Regions from separate parts of the Streptomyces sp. DG2A-72 genome, predicted to be linked through region 1. Evidence: riboswitches for the same ligand, from Rfam matches in the RefSeq annotation. Region 1 holds a riboswitch; each other region holds the start of a gene.
What was found. A riboswitch is a leader RNA that binds a small molecule or an ion and turns the genes downstream of it on or off. The one in region 1 is predicted to bind cobalamin.

Region 1 (5,211 bases):
AGCCGTACACCGGAGCGAAACCGAGGCGGCCGAGCCGCTGGTCGGCGACGCACTCCAGGTACTGCCGCATCGATTCCGTGTTCATCCCCGGGAGGCCGTCACCACACAGGTCGCGCGCGAACTGCAGCTCGGCCTCGACGGCCTCCCTCAGCATGTCGGTGACCTGCTGCTCAAGCTGGTCGTCGAAGAGCTCCGGCTCCTCCTTGCGGACCGTGTCGACCACGTCGAACGCGAAGGACATGTGCATCGTCTCGTCGCGGAACACCCAGTTGGTGCCGGTCGCCAGGCCGTGCAGCAGACCCCGGCTGCGGAACCAGTAGACGTACGCGAAGGCACCGTAGAAGAACAGGCCCTCGATGCACGCGGCGAAGCAGATGAGGTTGAGCAGGAAGCGGCGCCGGTCGGCCTGTGTCTCCAGGCGGTCCAGCTTCTCGACCTCGTTGATCCACTTGAAGCAGAACCCGGCCTTCTCGCGGATGGACGGGATGTTCTCCACGGCGTCGAACGCGGCGGCCCTGTCTTCCGGATCGGGGAGGTAGGTGTCCAGCAGCGTCAGGTAGAACTGGACGTGGACGGCCTCCTCGAAGAGCTGGCGGCTCAAGTACAGCCGTGCCTCGGGGGAGTTGATGTGCTTGTAGAGCGTCAGCACCAGGTTGTTGGCGACGATCGAGTCACCCGTCGCGAAGAAGGCGACCAGGCGGCCGATGAGGTGCTGTTCGGCGGGCGTGAGCTTGGCGAGGTCGGTGACGTCCGAGTGGAGGTCGACCTCCTCCACGGTCCAGGTGTTCTTGATGGCGTCCCGGTAGCGCTCGTAGAAGTCGGGATAGCGCATGGGGCGCAGGGTCAGCTCGAAGCCCGGGTCGAGGAGATTCTGGTTACGGGTCGTCATTACTGGCAGGCCTCGCAGGACTCGGGGTTTTCCAGGGAGCAGGCGACGGCGTCTTCAGAGGGCACCTGCTGTACGGGGACCGTCGCTTGTGCCGCGCGGGCGATGCGGGTCGCCGGGCGGGAGCGCAGGTAGTACGTCGTCTTCAGCCCCGACTTCCAGGCGTACGCGTACATCGAGGAGAGCTTGCCGATGGTCGGCGTCTCCAGGAAGAGGTTCAGGGACTGGGACTGGTCCAGGAACGGGGTGCGGTCAGCCGCCATGTCGATCAGGCCGCGCTGCGGGATCTCCCACGCCGTGCGGTACAGCGCCCGTACGTCCGCCGGGATCCAGGCGAAGTCCTGCACCGAGCCGCCCGACTCACGCAGGGCCTCCCGCGTGCGGGCGTCCCAGACGCCGAGCGCCTTGAGTTCGTTCACCAGGTACGAGTTGACCTGGAGGAACTCGCCGGACAGGGTCTCGCGCTTGAAGAGGTTGGACACCTGCGGCTCGATGCACTCGTACACACCGGCGATGGACGCGATGGTCGCGGTGGGCGCGATCGCCAGCAGGAGGGAGTTGCGCATCCCGACCTCGGCGATGCGTTCCCGCAGGGCCGCCCAGCGCTCGGGCCAGGTGAGCTCGACGTCGTAGTGGTCGGGGTGCAGGACACCCTTGGCGGTACGGGTCTTCTGCCAGGCGGGGAGGGGCCCGTTGCGCTCGGCGAGGTCGGCGGAGGCCTCGTACGAAGCCAGCATGATGCGCTCGGCGATGCGGGTGGAGAGGGCCTTGGCCTCGGGTGAGTCGAAGGGCAGGCGCAGCTTGAAGAAGACGTCCTGCAGGCCCATCGCGCCGAGTCCGACGGGGCGCCACTTGGCGTTGGAGCGGCCCGCCTGCTCGGTCGGGTAGAAGTTGATGTCGACGACGCGGTCCAGGAAGGTGACGGCGGTGCGGACCGCCTCGTCCAGCCGCTCCCAGTCGATGTCCCCGTCGTTCACGAACGCGCCGAGGTTGACCGACCCCAGGTTGCACACCGCCGTCTCGCCGTCGTCCGTGACCTCCAGGATCTCCGTGCAGAGGTTGGAGGAGTGGACGACATGGCCCGGCTCGGCGGTCTGGTTGGCGGTGCGGTTGGCGGCGTCCTTGAAGGTCATCCAGCCGTTGCCGGTCTGCGCGAGGGTACGCATCATGCGGCCGTACAGGTCACGGGCGGGGATGGTCTTGCGCGCGAGCCCCGCGGCCTCCGCCTTCCGATAGGCGGCGTCGAACTCCTCGCCCCACAGGTCGACCAGTTCGGGCACATCGGCGGGGGAGAAGAGGGACCACACCCCGTCCGCGTTCACCCGGCGCATGAACTCGTCCGGGACCCAGTGCGCGAGGTTCAGATTGTGCGTACGGCGGGCGTCCTCACCGGTGTTGTCGCGCAGCTCCAGGAACTCCTCGATGTCGGAGTGCCAGGTCTCCAGGTACACCGCCGCCGCGCCCTTGCGCCGGCCGCCCTGGTTCACGGCGGCGACCGAGGCGTCCAGGGTCTTCAGGAACGGGACGATGCCGTTGGAGTGCCCGTTCGTGCCGCGGATCAGTGAACCGCGGGAGCGGATGCGGGAGTAGGCGATGCCGATGCCGCCCGCGTGCTTCGAGAGGCGGGCCACCTGGTGGTAGCGGTCGTAGATGGAGTCCAGCTCGTCCTTGGGGGAGTCGAGGAGGTAGCAGGACGACATCTGGGGGTGCCGGGTGCCGGAGTTGAAGAGGGTGGGGGAGGAGGGGAGGTAGTCGAGGCGGCTCATCAGCCCGTAGAGAGCGGCGACTTCGTCGACGGACCTCGCGGTGTCGTCCTCGGCGAGACCGGCGGCGACGCGCAGCATGAAGTGCTGGGGCGTCTCGATCACCTTGCGGGTGAGGGGATGCCGGAGGAGGTAGCGGCTGTGCAGGGTGCGCAGGCCGAAGTAGCCGAAGCGGTCGTTGGCCGCACGGTCGATCAGGTGGTCCAGGCGGTCCGTGTGCAGCCGTACGAACTCGGCGGTGCGGTCGGCGATGAGGCCCTCGCGGTGGCCGACGGCGACCGACTCGGAGAACGACGTGACGCCCTGCGAGGCTGCTTCGGCGGCGATGCTGATCGTCAGGAGACGGGCGGCCAACCGGGAGTACGCGGGGTCCTCCGAGATGAGGCCGGCCGCGGCCTCGGTGGCCAGCTCGCGCAACTCCGACTCGTCCGCCCGGGCCGACTTGCCGCGCAGCGCGGCGGCGGCGACCCGGCCGGGGTCGGCGTCGGGGAGGTCGGCGGTCAGCTCGGTCAGGGTCCGCAGCAGTGCGGTTCCTGGACCGTCGGTCTCCTGGATCGCTGAGGCCGGTTCGGCTGGCGCGATGGTCACGTGGGGCTCTCCCTCGCTCGGCACGGGGCCTTGCGGAGGGCAGGGGGCAGCACACGAGCGCACACGGCGTCGCGCCCACCGGCCCATTCCACGAGGCCCGGACATCGGGCGCACCGGCCGGGTGGCCGGGCGCGCTGTCGACAGGTCCTCGGACTGAATCCTGTGCACGCCGCTTCTGGGAACAGACACGCACAAGTACACCGTTGCGGGACAGTTCCGGATTCGCACCGGATTCCCCTGCGGCGACAGCGAGCATGAGCATACATCTTGTGCCGGGTTCCGGTGACACCCCTAGATGTTGTGTCGCGGTGACTTCAGAGCGTCAATTCATAAGTGAGGAGAGTGAACTCGGCGCCCGGGATCGGGTTCCAGTCGCGCTCGGGGGCACGGGTGAAGCCGAGGCGCTCGTAGATGCGGTGGGCGGCGTGCATGGTGCGCTGGGTCGACAGGACGACGGCGGTGCGCTCCGCGGTTCTCGCCCGGTCGACGCAGGCTCGTACGAGGGCTTCTCCGGCGCCTCTGCCGCGGGCCGCCCGGGCTACGGCGAGCATGCGGATCTCCGCCTCTCCCGGGCGGGCGAGGTCGGCCATGGGGCCGGGGGAGGGGACGAAGGTGACGCCGCCGAGGAGTTGGTCGCCCTGTGTGGCCACGAGGACGTCGGCCGCTGCCGCCCGCTTGGCCACGTCCTTCAGCTCACCGAGGTACCAGTCGCTCTCGCCGAACGTCAGGAGGTCGTCCTGGAGGTAGGCCTGGGCGGTGATCTCGCCGAGGGTGTCGTATTCGGTGGGTTCTACGGGCCGGATCACTATGTCCATGCAGGTGAGTGTGCCGGACAGGTACGACAACGGGCCGCCGGATTTCCCCGACGGCCCGTGCCCTGACGTACAGGTCAGTGAGCCGCGCCGGCAGTCGCCGGGGGCAGCTCCGTCTTGACTTCCGGGTCTCTCGCCGCCTCGCCCGTGTAGTCCTCCGGGCTTGTCTCGTCCACGCCCTCGGGGGCCTTCATCGCCTTCAGTACGAAGGTGAGGACGACCGTCACCACCAGGTTCAGGATGAACGCCGTCAGGCCGATGTAGCCGATCTCGCCGATGCCGGGGATCTCCTTGGAGGAGCCGCCGAAGTGCTTCTGGGTCGGGGAGGCGACGCCGTACGCGGCGACTGTGCCGTAGATCATGCCGACCGCCCAGCCGGCGAGCAGGGCCCAGCGGTGGAACCAGCGAGTGAAGAGGCCGCCGACGAGGGCCGGGAAGGTCTGGAGGATCCAGATGCCGCCGAGGAGCTGGAAGTTGATCGCGACCGTCTTGTCCATGGTCAGGACGAAGACCAGCGCGCCCACCTTCACGAGCAGGGACACCAGCTTGGAGACCTTGGTCTCCTGCGCCGGCGTGGCGTCCGGCTTGATGAAGTCCTTGTAGATGTTGCGGGTGAAGAGGTTGGCCGCCGCGATGGACATGATCGCCGCCGGCACCAGCGCGCCGATGCCGATCGCCGCGAAGGCCACGCCCGCGAACCAGTCGGGGAACATCGTCTCGAACAGCTGCGGGATCGCCAACTGGCCGTTGTCCACCTTGATTCCGGCGGCGATCGCCATGAAGCCCAGCAGACCGAGCAGGCCCAGCATCAGCGAGTACAGCGGCAGGATCGTGGAGTTGCGGCGGATGACGTCACGGCTGCGGCTGGAGAGCACGGCCGTCACCGAGTGCGGGTACATGAACAGCGCGAGCGCCGAGCCGAGGGCCAGGGTCGCGTATGTCCACTGGCCGGCGTCACCCGGGACCATCGCGCCGCGTGGCGCGCCCGTCGCCGGGTTGGTCTGGCTGAACGCGGCGCTCGCCTTGGCGAAGATGTCGTCGAACCCGCCCAGCTTGATCGGGATGTAGATGATCGCGACCGCGATGACGATGTAGATCAGCGTGTCCTTCACGAACGCGATCAGCGCCGGGGCCCGCAGACCCGAGGAGTACGTGTACGCGG
Region 2 (5,211 bases), 1.6 Mb from region 1:
CGGGCAGACGGTCGGACGGCGCAAGGGAAGGCATGGCGGATCTCCTGGGTGGGCGAGCACCGTCACGCTACATGAAAATGGATTCCATTACTACGGCCGGTTCGCCGGACCCGGCCGGGGCGCGCGGGGCGGCCCCGGCCGGTGGGAGGCAGGTGGTCAGGGCGTGGGCAGTTCGGCGCGGACCGTGCGGGCCGCGGTGACCAGGTTCTCCAGTGAGGAACGGGTCTCCGGCCAGGCTCGGGTCTTCAGGCCGCAGTCGGGATTGACCCACAGCCGGTCGGCGGGGATCGCCTTCAGGGCGGTGCGCAGGAGTTCGGCCGCTTCCTCGGCGCTCGGCACGCGCGGGGAGTGGATGTCGTACACGCCGGGTCCGGCCTCGCGCGGATAGCCGTGGCCGGCGAGTTCGCGGGCGACCTGCATATGGGAGCGGGCCGCCTCCAGGCTGATGACGTCCGCGTCGAGGTCGTCGATGGCCTGGACGATGTCGCCGAACTCGGCGTAGCACATGTGGGTGTGGATCTGCGTGTCCGGGCGCACGCCGCTCGTCGTCAGACGGAACGCCTCCGTGGCCCAGGCCAGGTAGGCGGGGTGGTCGGCGGCGCGCATCGGCAGCGTCTCGCGCAGGGCCGGTTCGTCGACCTGGATCACCGAAGTGCCCGCCGCCTCAAGGTCGTTCACCTCGTCGCGGAGAGCCAGGGCGACCTGCCGGGCTGTCTCGTCGATCGGCTGGTCGTCGCGGACGAAGGACCAGGCGAGCATGGTGACCGGACCGGTGAGCATGCCCTTGACGGGGCGCGAGGTGAGGGACTGGGCGTACGTCGTCCAGCGCACCGTCATCGGCTCGGGGCGGGAGATGTCGCCGGCCAGGATCGGCGGGCGGACGTAGCGGGTGCCGTAGGACTGGACCCAGCCGTGCTGGGTGGCGAGGCAGCCGGTGAGCTGTTCGGCGAAGTACTGGACCATGTCGCCCCGTTCGGGCTCGCCGTGCACCAGAACGTCAAGCCCGGTCTTCTCCTGGAAGGAGATCACCTCCTGGATCTCCGTCCTGATCCGCTCCTCGTAGTCGGCCGTGTCGATCCGGCCCGCCTTCAAGTGCGCGCGCGCCGCGCGCAGTTCGCCGGTCTGCGGGAACGAGCCGATGGTGGTGGTCGGCAGCGGCGGCAGGCCGAGGTGGGCCCGCTGGGCGGCGGCCCGCTCGGCGTACGGCTGGCAGCGGCGGGCGTCGGCCGCGGTGACGGCCGGGGCGCGGTTCCGTACGGCCGGGTCGCGGCTGATGGGGGAGTTGGTGCGGGAGGCCAGGTCGGCGCGGTTGGCGGCGAGTTCGGCGGTGATCGCGTCGGTGCCGTGGGCGAGGCCCTTGGCGAGGGTGACGATCTCGGCGGTCTTCTGCCGGGCGAAGGCGAGCCAGCGCAGGATCTGCGGCTCGATGTCCCGCTCGGCCGCCGTGTCGAGGGGGACGTGCAGCAGGGAGCAGGAGGCCGCGACGTCGACCCGGTCGGCCAGACCCAGCAGGGTGCCGAGCGTGGTGAGCGACGCCGACAGGTCGTTGGCCCAGATGTTGCGGCCGTTGACGACACCCGCGACCAGCCGCTTGCCGGGCAGCCCGCCGACCGCGGCGAGGGCGTCCAGGTTGGCGGCGGCGGCCTCGGTGAAGTCCAGCGCGAGTCCGTCGACCGGGGCCTTGGCCAGTACCGGCAGCGCATCGCCGAGCCGGTCGAAGTACGAGGCGACCAGCAGCCTCGGCCGGTCGGTGAGGGCGCCCAGCCCTCGGTACGCCCGCTCGGCGGCGTTCAGTTCGGCCGGGGTGCGATCCTGGACGAGGGCGGGCTCGTCCAGCTGCACCCACTCGGCGCCGGCGGCGCGCAGGTCGGCGAGGACCTCGGCGTACACCGGCAGCAGCCGGTCGAGGAGGGTGATCGGGTCGAAGCCGGCGGCCACGCCGGGGGCGGGCTTGGCGAGCAGGAGGTAGGTGACGGGGCCGACCAGGACCGGTCGCGCTGTCAGGCCCAGGGTGAGGGCTTCCTTCAACTCGGCGACCTGCTTGGCGGAGTCCGCCGTGAACACCATGTCCGGGCCCAACTCCGGCACCAGATAGTGGTAGTTGGTGTCGAACCACTTCGTCATCTCCAGCGGCGCCACGTCCTGGGTGCCGCGCGCCATGGCGAAGTAGCCGTCCAGGGCGTCCGCTTCGACGGCGGCCCGGTGCCGCTCGGGGATCGCGCCGACCATGACGGTGGTGTCGAGGACGTGGTCGTAGTACGAGAAGTCACCGGTCGGTACCTCGTGGATGCCGGCGCCGGACAGTTGCCGCCAGTTGCCGCGGCGCAGTTCGGCGGCGGTGGCGCGGAGGGCGTCGGCGGTGACGCGGCCCTTCCAGTAGCCCTCGATCGCCTTCTTCAGTTCCCGGTGCTGTCCCTGGCGGGGGTAGCCGTACACGGTGGCCCGTGCTGCCGCGGCTGCGGGCTTGCTTGTCACGGAGATCTCCTTCGCGAGATGAATCCCTGAGATCCCGGAGACGGGACGAGAACGCGAAGGGTGACCAACCGGACGGCAACGGCCACTGGCCGTCCGCTCGGTGGTACGCCGACCCGCCCTCGAGGTCACCGGGATGTCCGCGCACGAGTGGTTCGCACACGGGCAGTTGGCAGGTCTTCGGACTCACGGGCACGTCTCGTCGTCGTACGAGACATCTACTGGCCGTCGCTTCCCAGGCCCGATTCATGGACCCAGTGCGTATGACGGCGGTCGTTCCCGTTCACCGCTGCGGGGCAGTCCCGGATTTTCACCGGGTTCCCTCTTGCGACGCATCCCGCCTGGCAGGCGGGGCGAACCAGCTGCGTCGGCCAGCTTAACCCGCGGGAGGCAGCGGCTGCTCGAACCACACAACCTTGCCCGTGCTCACCCGAGTTGCCCCCCAGCGCTCTGCCAGCTGGTCGACCAGGAACAGCCCGCGCCCGCCCTCGTCGCTCAGCCGGGCGTGCCGCATCCTCGGCACCACGGGCGAGTCGTCGCCCACCTCGCAGCGCAGCACGTCCGTGCAGAGGAGCCGCAGGGTGATCGGCCGGGAGGCGAAGCGCACGGCGTTGGCCACCACCTCGCTGACCATCAGCTCGGTGGACTCCAGCAGGTCGTCGAGGCCCCAGCCGTGCAGCGTCCTGCGGGTCAGCCGACGGGCCTGCCGCGCGGTCTGCGGGCGCGGAGCCATGTACCAGTAGGCGACGGTCTCCGGCAGGATGCCCTCGAACCGGGCCGCGAGCAGCGCGATGTCGTCGTCCCGGTCACCGGCGTCCAGAGGGCCGAGCGCCTGGTCGCACAGGTCTTCCAGCGTCGGCGGCGCGGATCCCGGGCCGGTCGCGCGCAGCCGGGCGCACAGCCGCTCCACCCCGGTCAGCACGTCCGAGTCGCGGGACTCGACCAGGCCGTCGGTGTACAGCAGCAGCGTCGCCCCGGTCGGCGCGTGGGTCTCGACGGACTCGAATCCGCCGCTGCCGACACCGATCGGCGCTCCGGGCGGGACGTCCAGCACCTCCACGCTGCCGTCGGGACGCAGCAGCACCGGCGGCAGATGGCCGGCGCTGGACACGATCAGCCGGTGCAGTACGGGGTTGTACAAGGCGTACAGGCAGGTCGCGGTGTGTTCGCTGCCCAGCCGTCCCGCCTGCTCGTCGAGGTGGTGCAGCACCTCGTCCGGGGGCAGGTCGAGCCCGGCCAGGGCCTGGACGCTGGTCCGCAGCTGGCCCATGATCGCGGCCGAGGTCATGGAGTGGCCCATCACATCGCCGATCACCAGGGCCACGCGGTTGCCGGGCAGCGGGGATCGCGTCGTACCAGTCCCCGCCGACCTGCGCGGTCCGCGAGGCCGGCAGATAGCGGCTGGCCAGCCGGACACCGGGCGGCTCCGGCAGCGAGGGCGGGAGCATCGTGCGCTGCAACGTGTCCGCGACGGATGCCTCGCGCTCGTACAGCATCGCCTTGTCCAGCCCGAGGGCGGTGTGGGTGGCGAGCTGGGAGGCCACCAGCAGATCGTCGCCGGTGAAGTCGGGCCGGTCGAGTCCGCGGATGAGGACGACGCTGCCCAGCGCGTGGTTGCGGCCGTGCAGCGGGGCGATGATCAGCCGTCGCCCGGGAGGTGTCGACCAGGGCATGTGCACCCTCCCGAGCAGTTCGGCCGCCGCCGCGGCGACGCCCGGGTCGTTGCCGAACACCGGCCGTCCGTCCTGCAGCAGCTTGGCGAGCAGTCCGGTGGCGGCCGGGCGTACGACCTCGGCCGCCTGCCGGGTGTGCGCGCTCGGCGCGGGTGACCCGGAGCCCCGGCCGGCGGGGGCCCGAAGGGACGCGTGGTCCACGGTGTGCAGCCGCAGGATCTCCGGGGCGGCGCCGATCTCGTCGCCTATCGGCAGGGGAGCGTACAGGTGGACGAACGCCGTGTCGGCGAACGCCGGGACGGCCGCGCGGCACAGTTCGTACAGCGTCTCGTCGAGGTTCATGCCGCGAGCGATCTGCCGGGTCGCGGCGTCGAGATAGCGGAGTCTGTCGGTCTGCGGCGGGGTGACGTCGGGTCCGTCGCCCGGTGGGCGTCCGGCGGGAACCTCCGCGGCCGGCAGCCGCACGGTCACGCCGCGGTTCTCGGAGCCGGACGGCTGCGGCCGACGCATGAGAGCAGCGGGGTCCTGCGCGCCGGGCGCAGGACCCCCGGTGTCGTCACCGGTTCCGGACTGCTTCGTCATGCGTGTCCTTCCGGACGTGCGGCCCGCGCCCCGGCGAGCGGATCAGGAGTCGTCGGGCGTGCGCCGGCAGTGCAGGAAGATCTGCACCTCGGGCTGGATGTCGGCGACCGCCGGAGCGTAGGTGTACGAGGACTCGTCGCCGATCTCGAAGCCCGCCGTCTCGACGACCTCGCGCAGCTCGTCCCTCAGGTAGCCGGAGACGCGGATGCTCCTTCCGATGAAGGGGATCGAGAAGTCGTCCACATCGGCCTCCACCATCGACAGGGCGAGCAGGCCGCCCGGACGCAGCAGATGGCGGACGGTGCGCAGGGCGAGGGGGATCTCCGCGCGCGGGAGCATGAGCAGGGAGAAGAAGGCGGCCACGCCGTCGAAGCGGCCGAGGTCCAAGGGGCCGCCGGGCCGCAGATCCGCGATGTCCGCCTGGTGGAATTCGCCGGTGGGCACATGGTCGCGGGCCAGCGTGACCATCCCGTCCGACAGGTCC
Region 3 (5,211 bases), 3.6 Mb from region 1:
TCGGCGACCGTCGGCGTGTCCCTGCCCTCCGGCTCCGTCAGGGCGGTCGACCCACTGCTCGCCTCCGACGGATCGCTGTACCGGATCGGTGCGGGCAGCCCGGCGATCGACACCGGCACCGGCGGCCACGCCTTCGTGACCGACGACATGGACGGCCAGGCTCGAGTCGGCGGCATCGACGCCGGCGCCGACGAGCGCTCGTCGTCCACGGTCACACGGGCCCCGCTCAGCACGACGGACGTCGGCCCCGGCGCCGTGTAGGACACCTCACGCGAAAGGACCGGTGGCGGGTCAACCCCGCCACCGGTCGTGCCCCGAAGGGGCGCGCCAACAGAGCCACTGCGGCCAGAGCGATGACACCTTCACGTACCGGACTTCTCATCCGACTCTCCGCGTTCCGTGACCCGCACTCCTGATGGCGGCAGATTCGACCACGGTCGAGCCGGGACCGGTACCGGCCTCCGAGTCAGGGCGTCGTCGTCCGCAGGTACTTCCCGAGGCGGGCGATCGCAGACGGGTTCCGCGGGCTCTCCACCAGGTCGACATAGTCCAGGGTGAAGATCCGCTTGTGCTTGATGGCCGACACGTTCCGCAGCGGGGCATAAGACAGCAGGAACTTCTTCTTCTGCTCCGCGCTGACGTCCCCGTAGTCGCAGATGACGATCACGTCGGGGTTGCGTTCCACGACGGTCTCCCAGCCGACGGTCGTCCAGGAGTCCTTCAGGTCGTGCATCACGTTGTTCCCGCCGGCCTCGCTGATGATCTGGTCGGGCGCGGCGTAGCGGCCGGAGGTGAAGGGCTGGTCCTCGCCGCTGTCGTAGAGGAAGACCTTGGGGGAGTCGGACGGTGCCTTCGCCTTCACCTCCGCCACCTCGCGCTTGAAGTCGGCGATCAGCGCCACCGCCCGCTTCTCCACGCCGAACAGCTTGCCCAGGTTGGTGAGGTCCTCGTACAGCGCGTCCAGCGGCGGCATGATGCCCCGCGAGGTCTCCGTACGGCCGTTGCGGCAGGACTCGGTGAGGATGTACGAGGGGATGCCGAGCTTGGTCAGTGCGTCCGGGGTGAAGTCGCTGTCCTCGCGGAAGCCGTAGTTCCAGCCGGCGAAGACCCAGTCGGCGCGGGCGTCGAGGACGTTCTCCTTGGTGAGCTGGTCCTTCGACAGCCACTTCACCTTGTCGTAGCCGTCCTTCCACGGAACCCCGTCCAGGTCCCCCTTGTCGTCGGGCATCGCGAACCCGGCCATCCGATCCTCGAGCCCGAGCGCGAACATCAGCTCGGTGATCCCGACATCGTTGGTGACGACCCGCTCCGGGACCTTGTCGTACGTCACCTTGTGCCCGCAGTTGGTGAGGGTGACGGACGACGCGGCCTTCGAGTCCGGCGAGGGCGCGACCTCGGCACCGCAGCCCGCGCTGAGCACGGCCAGGCAGACGGCGACGGCGACAACTGGCATACGCATGCAGGGAGTTCCTTAATCCGGCGGCGGGAGAAGGTCGAAGAGCAACTGCACGGCGCCCGTCTCCGGATGCCGTACGGGATGGGCGCGTACGCCGAACACCTCGGCGAGCAGGGCGGGTCGGAGTACGTCATGTGGCACGCCGGACGCGACGATCCGACCGTCCTGAATCACGTACAGCAGATCGCAGTGTGCGGCGGCGAGGTTGAGGTCGTGCAGCGCGGCGAGCGCGGTCAGGCCGCTCGCCCGGACCAGGGACAGCACCTCCAACTGGTGTGCGATGTCGAGGTGGTTGGTGGGTTCGTCGAGGACGAGGACACGGGGCTGCTGGGCGAGGGCCCGGGCGATGAGGACGCGCTGCTTCTCACCGCCGGAGAGGGACAGGAACCCGCGGCCGGCGAGCTGGGTGACCCCGGTCAGATCCATGGCCTCGGCGCAGATGGTCCGGTCGTCGGCGGCCGTCCGTCCGTGATGCGGCAGCCGTCCCATCCCGACGACCTCGGCGACGGTGAAGTCGAACTCGGACGACGACTCCTGCGGCAGCGCGGCCAGCACCCGCGCGACGGCCCGCGGATTCATCGCGTGCACGTCGTCACCGTCGAGCCGCACGGCACCGCCGCTCGGCCGCAGGGCCCGGTACACGCACCGCAACAGGGTCGACTTTCCACTCCCGTTGGGCCCGACGAGCCCCACGAACGCCCCGCTGTCCACGCTGAGCCGCAGATCGTCGACCAGCCGGACCGCACCGGCGGCGACGGACACGTCCTCGACGTCGAGCCGCATCTCAACGACCTCCGAATGCGTAGCCGCCACGCCGCATCAGCAGCAGGAAGGCGGGCACCCCGACGACGGCGGTGATGACCCCGACCGGCAGTTCGGCCGGGGCGAGCAACAACCGCGACAGCACATCCGCCCAAACGAGCAGGACGGCCCCGGCGAGGGGAGCCACGACCAGCACGCGCCGGTGATCGGCACCGACGAGCATCCGTACGACGTGCGGCACCATCAGACCGACGAACCCGATGGCCCCGCTGACGGCGACGACGGTCCCGGTCACGGCGGCGGTGACGAGGAACAACTCCCGCCGCAGCCGGGCCGGTTGTACACCGAGCGCCGTGGCGGTCTCGTCGCCCATGGCCAGGGCGTTCAGCGACTCCGCGCGGCGGGCAAGCCATGCCCACCCGGCCGCTACGGTCACGGCGGCGATCGGCACCTTCTCCCAGGTCGCCCCGCCCAGACTCCCGAGCAGCCACATCATCGCGGACCTGGCGGCCTCGCCGCGGGCGGCGCCGAAGACCATCACCGTGGTCACGGCCTCGAAGCCGTACGCCAGAGCCGTCCCGGTCAGGATCAGCCGCAGCGGGGTGAGCCCGTGCGTTCCGGACCGGGCAACGGCGTACACGATCGCCATGGCGGCGAGCGCGGACCCGAATGCGGATATGGACAGAGCCCACATCCCGAGCCCCGCGAAGGCACCCAGCAGGATGACGGCATTGGCCCCCACAGCGGCACCGGACGAAATCCCCAGCACGAACGGATCCGCAAGGGCGTTACGCACCATGGCCTGCACGGCGACCCCGACGGCGGCGAGCCCGGCCCCGACGACGGCGGCGAGGACGACGCGGGGCAGCCGGATCTCCCAGACGATGGTGTACGCGGCGACGTCATCGGCGTTGACGGTCCCGCCACCGGTCCCCGCCCACAGGAACCGGAAGACGTCGGCCCAGCCGAGCCCGGCGGCGCCGAGGCCCACCCCGCACAGCAAGGACAGGGCGAGCAGCAGCCCCAGCCCAAGAGCCAGCGGCACGACGGGTATTCGGCGCACGATCGGCGTCCTTCGCCTCGGGCCGCCTGATGAACGAGAGCAAGGAGACGGCCCGCACGGCCGAACCGCGCGATCCCCTTCCCGCAGTCCACGGCGAGCAGTCACAGGGTCACGAACCGCGGGTGATCGGGCTCGCGCGAACCGTCCACCGGGGCCGGCCACGCTTACCGTTGCGGGTCAGCGCCGGACTCTCACCGGACTTCCCCCACGGGACGCGGGGGGAGCGTAGCAAACCGGTCATCGCTCGACCTCGGCGCCCTGCGCCCCCGGAGCGAGGTGCGTGTCCTGTTCATGTTCGACCCGTGGCGTTCGGCGATTCTCTTGGTCGCAGGAGACAACGCCGGGAACTGGAGCGCCTGGTCCGACGAGGCGATTCCGGCACCGTGAGCGGGCAGAAGAGCTGTCGGGTGGTCGCGAAGCCTTTCTCGACGGTGCTCAGCGCATGGTGGCCGAGCGCAAGGTCGGCTGACGCGGGGCGCCGGGGTCACCTCGCCACGGCGCGGATGAACTCCGTCCAGGCAGCCGAGCCGATCAGGAGGACGGGGCCGCCCTCGGGGACTTTGCTGTCACGGACGGGGACGACACCGGGGACTCCGTCGGCTACCTCGACGCAGCTGCCGCCGTTGCCGTCGCTGTACGTGCTTTTGCGCCAGCGGGCGGCGCCGGGGAAATCGTGCGCGACCTCGACGCACTCGCCGCCGTTGTCGTCGCTGTATGTGCTTTTGCGCCAGCGTGCGTTGCTCAGGTCATACTCGCGCATCGTCTGTGATCCTCCGCCACCGATTCGATCAGGGCCAGGGACGCCTCCGGCGGCAGCGCGGCGGCCCTGAGCAGATCGTATGCCCCCTGTACGCGCTTCACTAGGGCCGGATCGTCCAGCAGGTTCCCCGAATACACGGCCTCTGTATAGGCGGTTGGCGGTGCGTCCTCGAACTCCATGAGCTGCACCATCCGGCCCATGAGGGGGTACGCACCAACAGAGGTCGGGAGCACCTGGACCAGGACCTTCCGCTGCCGTACCAGCGCTGCGATGTGGTCCAACTGCTGGGCCATCTCGCCTGCGCTGCCGACCGGAATGCGCAGCACGTGTTCGTGCAGGATCGCCCAATACACGGGCCCTGTAGCGGCGGCCAGGATCTGCGCCCGCTCGATGCGCGCCGCGATCTTCTCCTCAATGTGAGAGTCGGTGGCGAAGGGGTTGCTCGCCAGCGTCACTGCCCGCGTGTACGCGGCGGTCTGCAGGAGGCCCGGCACGAGCGTCGGCGCGAACGTGCAGATCTTCGTCGCCAGACGCTCCAGCTCCGCCGCCCTCGCGAAGTAATCCGCGTACCGCTTGTCGTCAATCAGCTTCCGGCACAACCGCTCGAAAATACCGTCGGTTTGCAGCACCTCATCAATCCGCTGGGCGATATCCAACTGCGGCTTTCGAATCGCCTGCTCGAACTGGCCGATATAGGCGCCCGAGACGAAGACGCGCGCCCCCAACTCGACCTGAGTGAGCCCCCTGTCCTCCCGGTGCCTCTTCAGTTCCGTGCCGAAGAACTCCCATGCCGCCTGACGTGAACCGTTGGCCACAGTTCAACCCCCTTGTGCTGCCCCGAACTTGTAGAGCAGAGACTCCTGCCGAGTGTAGATGTGGTGCGCCACCCTTGAGATGCGAAGCGTAAAACCCGAAAAGGGAGGGGAACCACGTGAAGGCACAGCACTCGGCGCTCTGCGTCGAAGAGGCGGAGGAAGCAGTGAAGGAATTGCGGGCAGCATTGAAAAACGCAGGAATCATTCTGCCGTCCCTGCGGATCGACCCGGCAAGTCTTGCGCGGGAGGCGCCCTGTCCGCTCGTCGAATTGGGCCGCTGTTCCGTCGAGGCCGCGCAGCGACTCACGGCGGTTCTGCGGTGAGGCCGCCGGTCGGGTCGTATGTCGTGGACACC
Region 4 (5,211 bases), 4.7 Mb from region 1:
CGGCGCAGACGGCGACCCGCAGCACGTCCTCGCCGACGGGGGAGGAGACCTGCGATTCCCGGACCGTCCCCCGCAGGGACACCCGCAGCCCGTCCTCCTCGTCGATGCCGAGCCCGTGCCGGAAGGGCAGGACGCCGTACGTCCGCCGCCCCGTGAGGTCGTGCAGCATGTCGAGCCCGGGTTCGAGCAGCGAGACGTCGCCGCGGAACTTGTTGACGAGAAACCCGGCGACGAGTGCCTGGTCCTCGGGGGACAGCAGCGCCACCGTGCCGAAGAAGGAGGCGAAGACGCCGCCGCGGTCGATGTCGCCGACGACGAGCACCGGCAGCCCGGCATTGCGGGCGATGCCCATGTTGACGATGTCGGTCCGCCGCAGATTGATCTCGGCCGGAGAGCCGGCCCCCTCGCAGATCACCGCGTCATACGTGCCCCGCAACTCGGCAAGACAGTCGAGCACGGTCCCGAGCAGCCGCTCCTGCCGCCCCCCGTGATACCCCCGAGCACTCAGCTCCCCCACGGGCTTCCCCATGAGCACGACCTGACTGCTCTGCTCGCCACCCGGCTTGAGCAGCACGGGATTCATCAGCGCGGTCGGCTCGACGCGACAGGCCTGCGCCTGCATGGCCTGCGCCCGCCCGATCTCCGCGCCTTCCCGGGTCACGAACGAATTGAGGGACATGTTCTGCGCCTTGAACGGCGCGACCTTGACGCCCTGCCGCACCAGCCACCGGCAGATCCCGGCGGTGACGACGCTCTTGCCGGCGTCGGAGGTGGTGCCGGCGACGAGGAGACCACCGCCTGTCATGAGGTACGCCCCTTCACGATGCGGCGCGCGGCGACACAGACGCCGAGCGCGAGCCAGCCGACGCGCCTGGACAGTCGTACGGCCGCTTCGATGTCCTGCGTACCGACGGTCCGCCCGGCCCCGTTCAGCACGGGCCGGTGCTCGACCCGTCCGCCGTACGACAGCGTCCCGCCCAGCCGCACGCCCAGCGCCCCCGCGAACGAGGCCTCCACGGGCCCGGCGTTGGGGCTCGGGTGCTTGGCGGCATCGGCGCGCCAGGCTCGTACGGCCCCGCGGGGGTCACCGCCGGCGACGGCGGCGAGTACGGCGGTCAGCCGCGATCCCGGCCACCCCGCCACGTCGTCGAGCCGCGCCGAAGCCCAGCCGTACCGCCGGTACTTGGGCGATCTGTGCCCCACCATGGCGTCGAGCGTGTTCACGGCCCGGAACCCGACGAGCCCGGGAACGCCCCCCACAGCGCCCCACACCAGCGCCCCCACGACGGCATCGGAGGTGTTCTCGGCGACGGACTCCACAACGGCCCGAGCGATCCCGTCCGCATCGAGCGCCTGCGGATCCCGCCCGCACAGATGCGGCAGCCGTGCCCGCGCCCCCTCGACGTCCCCCGCATCCAGGGCACGCCCGATGCCCCGGGCCTCCCGGGCGAGCGAAGTCCCCCCGACGACCGCCCAGGTGGCCGTGCCGGTCAGGGCGACGGAGGCGGCGGGAGACGTACGTACGACACGGGCGGCGAGCGCCCCGACGGCCACGGCGCCACCGGCGCAGACGGCGGTGTGCAGCGCGCCCCACCCGCGATGGTCGCGCCACAACACCTTTTCCACGGCCCCGGCGGCCCGCCCGAACGCGGCGACCGGATGCCCCCGGCGCGGATCGCCGAGCAGCAGGTCGCCGAGGAGTCCGGCGGCGGCGCCGTACGCGAAGACGCGATCGGCACGCATGGAGCTCAGCCGACCGCGGGGTCAGACAGAGACCTGGTACTGCACCTCGAACGGCAGCCGAGCATCGCGATATGTCCTCACTCAGGGTGTCCACGCCCTGGTTCGACGAGACCGGCGGCGAGAGTTCCTGGCTCCCGGGGCTTTCTACCCCGGTGACAGTGGCGGGACCGCGCCGGACTCACACCGGCTTCCTCTTCTGCCGCCGTACATGGCCCCGGCAGTCCACCATGGGGTTGGAAGGGCCGTCAACTTGCCGTTGACCTGCGGCGGGAGAGTGTGCTGAGGCCCACACACGCGTGGGGCGCGGGACGGTGGTCCGTCCCGCACCCCGGGTGCTTTCACGCTCCGCGTGTCACGCGACGATCAGATAGATCCCGTAGCCCACCGCCGCCGCGCAGGCCGCGAAGCAGGTGTACGCGCCGGTGACCGCGAGCGCGGCGGAGTCGCCCTGGGACACGGCGCGTTCGCGGCGGGAGAGGCCTGCGACGCCGAGGGTGAACAGGGACACGAGGGCCACGGTGACCACGAGGCTGACGCCGAAGACGGAGCCGAGGGCCGCCCAGTCGATCTTCATGTTGCTGCTTTCGCTTTCTGGGGAAACCGGGTGGGGGTCAGACCTTGGCCTGCGAAGGCGCCGGTTCGGAGGCCGGGGCGGGGATCGTGGCCGTCAGCTCGTCGGTCGCGGTGCCCGCGGGCGGCGGGGTCACCGCGGCGATCGCCGTCGTCACGACGCCGGCCGGTTCCTCCGTCGTGTCGTTGACGTTCGTGTGGTCGACGACCTCGCGGCGGGAGCGCTGCCAGATCGCGGCGCTGGAGGCGATCAGGAAGACGGCGACCAGGGCGGTGCCCCAGCTGCCGAAGCCCGTCACGTACTCCGCGATCGCGCCGACCAGCGCCGCCGCCGGCAGCGTCAGGCCCCAGGCGACGAACATCCGGGTGGCCGTGGACCAGCGGACGACGCCACCCTTGCGGCCGAGGCCCGCGCCCATCACCGCGCCGGAGACGGAGTGCGTGGTGGAGAGGGAGAAGCCGAGGTGGGAGGAGGCCAGGATGACCGTGGCCGCGCTGGTCTGGGCGGCGAAGCCCTGCTGCGGCTGGAGGTCGGTCAGGCCCTTGCCCATGGTGCGGATGATGCGCCAGCCGCCGAGGTAGGTGCCGAGTGCGATGGCCACGCCCGCGGAGAGGATCACCCAGGTGGGAGGGTTCGAGCCGGGGGCGATCGCGCCGCCGGTGACCAGGGCGAGGGTGATGATGCCCATCGTCTTCTGCGCGTCATTGGTGCCGTGGGCCAGCGAGACCAGACCGGCGGAGGCGATCTGCCCGGCGCGGTAGCCCTTCGCGGCGGCCTTGCCGTCGGCGTCCTTGCCGAGGGAGCCCAGGGAATACGACAGGCGGGTGGCGAGCAGTGCGGCGATGCCCGCGACGAGCGGGGCGGCGATCGCCGGGATCAGCACCTTGGTGACGAGCACGTCGCCGTGGACCGCGCCGACGCCGGCCGAGGCGATGGTGGCGCCGATCAGACCGCCCATGAGCGCGTGCGAGGAACTGGACGGGAGACCGACCAGCCAGGTCAGCAGGTTCCAGAGAATCGCGCCGACCAGGGCGGCGAAGATGACCTCGGGACGTATGCCGGTCTCGTCGACGAGACCCTTGGAGATGGTGTTGGCGACCTCCACCGAGAGGAAGGCGCCGACGAGGTTGAGGACGGCGGACATCGCCACCGCGACCTTGGGTCTGAGCGCACCGGTCGAGATGGTCGTGGCCATCGCGTTGGCGGTGTCGTGGAAACCGTTCGTGAAATCAAACGCGAGAGCGGTGATCACCACAATCGCGAGGATCAGCGAGAAGCTTTCCATTTACCCAGGCAATCGTTCGAGGTCGTTGGCCGGTTGAACGTAGGTAACCTGAGTGAACGGAAGATGAACTGGGCAGGGCCGCACGGTGTCCTGGCGTGACGGTTGTCGCACCGTCGAACCCGCGCGGCCCAGACGGCCCAAGGGTTAGGAGCCTCGGGCAAACTTCTTCAGCTGGGACAGGGACCCATTGAAGAGATTCTGGTCACCCGGCAGGCTGCCGCTGTTGTCGTACTGCCAGAACGTCCAGGCCCCCCAGCCCGCCGGCAGCGTTCCCGCCGTCGAGGAGTTGTAGCGGGCGACCCACAGCGCATGGTCCGAGGCGAAGGCCCGGCTGCTGCCCGTGCACGCGTTCCACCAGTGAGCGGTCGTGTAGATCACGGGGCGGCGTCCGGTGAGCCGCTTGACCTCGTTGCTGAACGACTTGATCCAGACGACCATCCTGGAGTTGCTCATGTTGTAGCACTTGTGCCGCTTGTCGTACGGGTTGTACTCGATGTCGAGCGCCGGCGGCAGAGTCCAGCCGTCCGCCCGCCAGGCGCCGCCGTTGCGCACGAAATGGGCGGCCTGGGTCTTGCCCGACGACTTGTTGGGCAGCGCGAAGTGGTAGGCCCCGCGGATCAGGCCCGCGGTGCGCGAGCCGTTGTACTGCTGGCCGAAGTACGGGTTGCGGTAGGTGTGGGACTCGGTCGCCTTGACGTAGACGAACTTGGCGCCCTTGCTCGCCGCGCTCCGCCAGTCGACGTTCTTCTGGTGCGAGGAGACGTCGTGTCCCTTCGGCTTGCTCGCGGCGAAGGCCGGAACCTCGGTGAGGGCGATTCCCCCGACGGTCAACGCCGTCACGGAGGCCGCTATCACATGGGCGCGGCGACGGAACGGTTTGCGATCACGAGCCATATTTCCCCCCGGAATGGCGACATGCGCGTCAAATCCCCCGGAGAGTACTGGAACGTCCTTGAATGCTCATCGATCTCCGGCCAAGCCGGGGGGTGAGGGGTGTATGTGCCTGTATGCACCCTTCCGGAGGTCGGTCCTCCGCCCTAAAGTGCCCCCGCCTGACGGCGGGTTGACGCCGCGCCTGGCAGGATCGCGGCATGGCTGAGCAGCGGCGGGATCAGGGAGACGGGCGGGAGGCCCGGGAGGAGTCGCAGGTTGTGGGGGACCCGTGGGGGAGGGATGCGCTCCAGGAGGAGGTGCGCGCCTGGGAGGAGCTGGTCGCCACCGCCCGTCGGACCGTGGCCGACGGTCTGGTCGTCGGCACGTCCGGCAATGTCTCCCTGCGCGTCGGGGACACGGTCCTGGTCACGCCCTCGGGCGTGCCTTATGACCGCCTCACGCCGGACGACGTGACCGGCGTCGACCTCGACGGCCGGCAGGTGCTCGGCACCCTCGTCCCGACCAGCGAGCTGCCCATGCATCTCGCCGTCCACCGCACGACCGACGCCCGCGCCGTCGTGCACACCCACGCCGTCCACGCCACGGCCGTCTCCACCCTCGTCACCGAGCTCCCGGTGATCCACTACATGACCGGGGCGCTCGGCGGACCCGTCCGAGTCGCCCCATATGCGACGTACGGCACCGACGAGTTGGCCGAGAACATGCTCCAGGCCCTGAC

Region 2: another riboswitch for cobalamin. It lies ahead of metE (5-methyltetrahydropteroyltriglutamate--homocysteine S-methyltransferase); the one in region 1 lies ahead of QQY66_RS32505 (ribonucleoside-diphosphate reductase subunit alpha).
Region 3: another riboswitch for cobalamin. It lies ahead of QQY66_RS15325 (iron ABC transporter permease); the one in region 1 lies ahead of QQY66_RS32505 (ribonucleoside-diphosphate reductase subunit alpha).
Region 4: another riboswitch for cobalamin. It lies ahead of QQY66_RS10300 (cobalamin biosynthesis protein); the one in region 1 lies ahead of QQY66_RS32505 (ribonucleoside-diphosphate reductase subunit alpha).

What each region holds. Positions count from the first base shown of each region.
Region 1 is NZ_JASTLC010000001.1:6,826,102-6,831,312, forward strand. Features, by position in the region: gene QQY66_RS32500 (ribonucleotide-diphosphate reductase subunit beta) at 1-889, opposite strand, end outside; gene QQY66_RS32505 (ribonucleoside-diphosphate reductase subunit alpha) at 889-3,237, opposite strand; cobalamin riboswitch at 3,336-3,509, opposite strand; gene QQY66_RS32510 (GNAT family N-acetyltransferase) at 3,552-4,052, opposite strand; gene mctP (monocarboxylate uptake permease MctP) at 4,127-5,211, opposite strand, start outside.
Region 2 is NZ_JASTLC010000001.1:8,429,026-8,434,236, forward strand. Features, by position in the region: gene QQY66_RS40025 (GTP-binding protein) at 1-34, opposite strand, end outside; gene metE (5-methyltetrahydropteroyltriglutamate--homocysteine S-methyltransferase) at 157-2,475, opposite strand; cobalamin riboswitch at 2,626-2,850, opposite strand; partial or broken gene QQY66_RS40035 (SpoIIE family protein phosphatase) at 2,849-4,487, opposite strand; gene QQY66_RS40040 (bifunctional 2-polyprenyl-6-hydroxyphenol methylase/3-demethylubiquinol 3-O-methyltransferase UbiG) at 4,770-5,211, opposite strand, start outside.
Region 3 is NZ_JASTLC010000001.1:3,199,076-3,204,286, reverse strand. Features, by position in the region: gene QQY66_RS15340 (chondroitinase-B domain-containing protein) at 1-261, shown strand, start outside; gene QQY66_RS15335 (ABC transporter substrate-binding protein) at 467-1,459, opposite strand; gene QQY66_RS15330 (ABC transporter ATP-binding protein) at 1,472-2,239, opposite strand; gene QQY66_RS15325 (iron ABC transporter permease) at 2,241-3,281, opposite strand; cobalamin riboswitch at 3,381-3,530, opposite strand; partial or broken gene QQY66_RS15320 (DNA-binding protein) at 3,549-3,668, shown strand; gene QQY66_RS15315 (DUF397 domain-containing protein) at 3,766-4,041, opposite strand; gene QQY66_RS15310 (helix-turn-helix transcriptional regulator) at 4,023-4,856, opposite strand; gene QQY66_RS15305 (hypothetical protein) at 4,973-5,179, shown strand; gene QQY66_RS15300 (hypothetical protein) at 5,176-5,211, shown strand, end outside.
Region 4 is NZ_JASTLC010000001.1:2,145,076-2,150,286, reverse strand. Features, by position in the region: gene QQY66_RS10305 (cobyric acid synthase) at 1-805, opposite strand, end outside; gene QQY66_RS10300 (cobalamin biosynthesis protein) at 802-1,743, opposite strand; cobalamin riboswitch at 1,845-1,977, opposite strand; gene QQY66_RS10295 (hypothetical protein) at 2,096-2,317, opposite strand; gene QQY66_RS10290 (inorganic phosphate transporter) at 2,355-3,599, opposite strand; gene QQY66_RS10285 (lysozyme) at 3,744-4,493, opposite strand; gene QQY66_RS10280 (class II aldolase/adducin family protein) at 4,691-5,211, shown strand, end outside.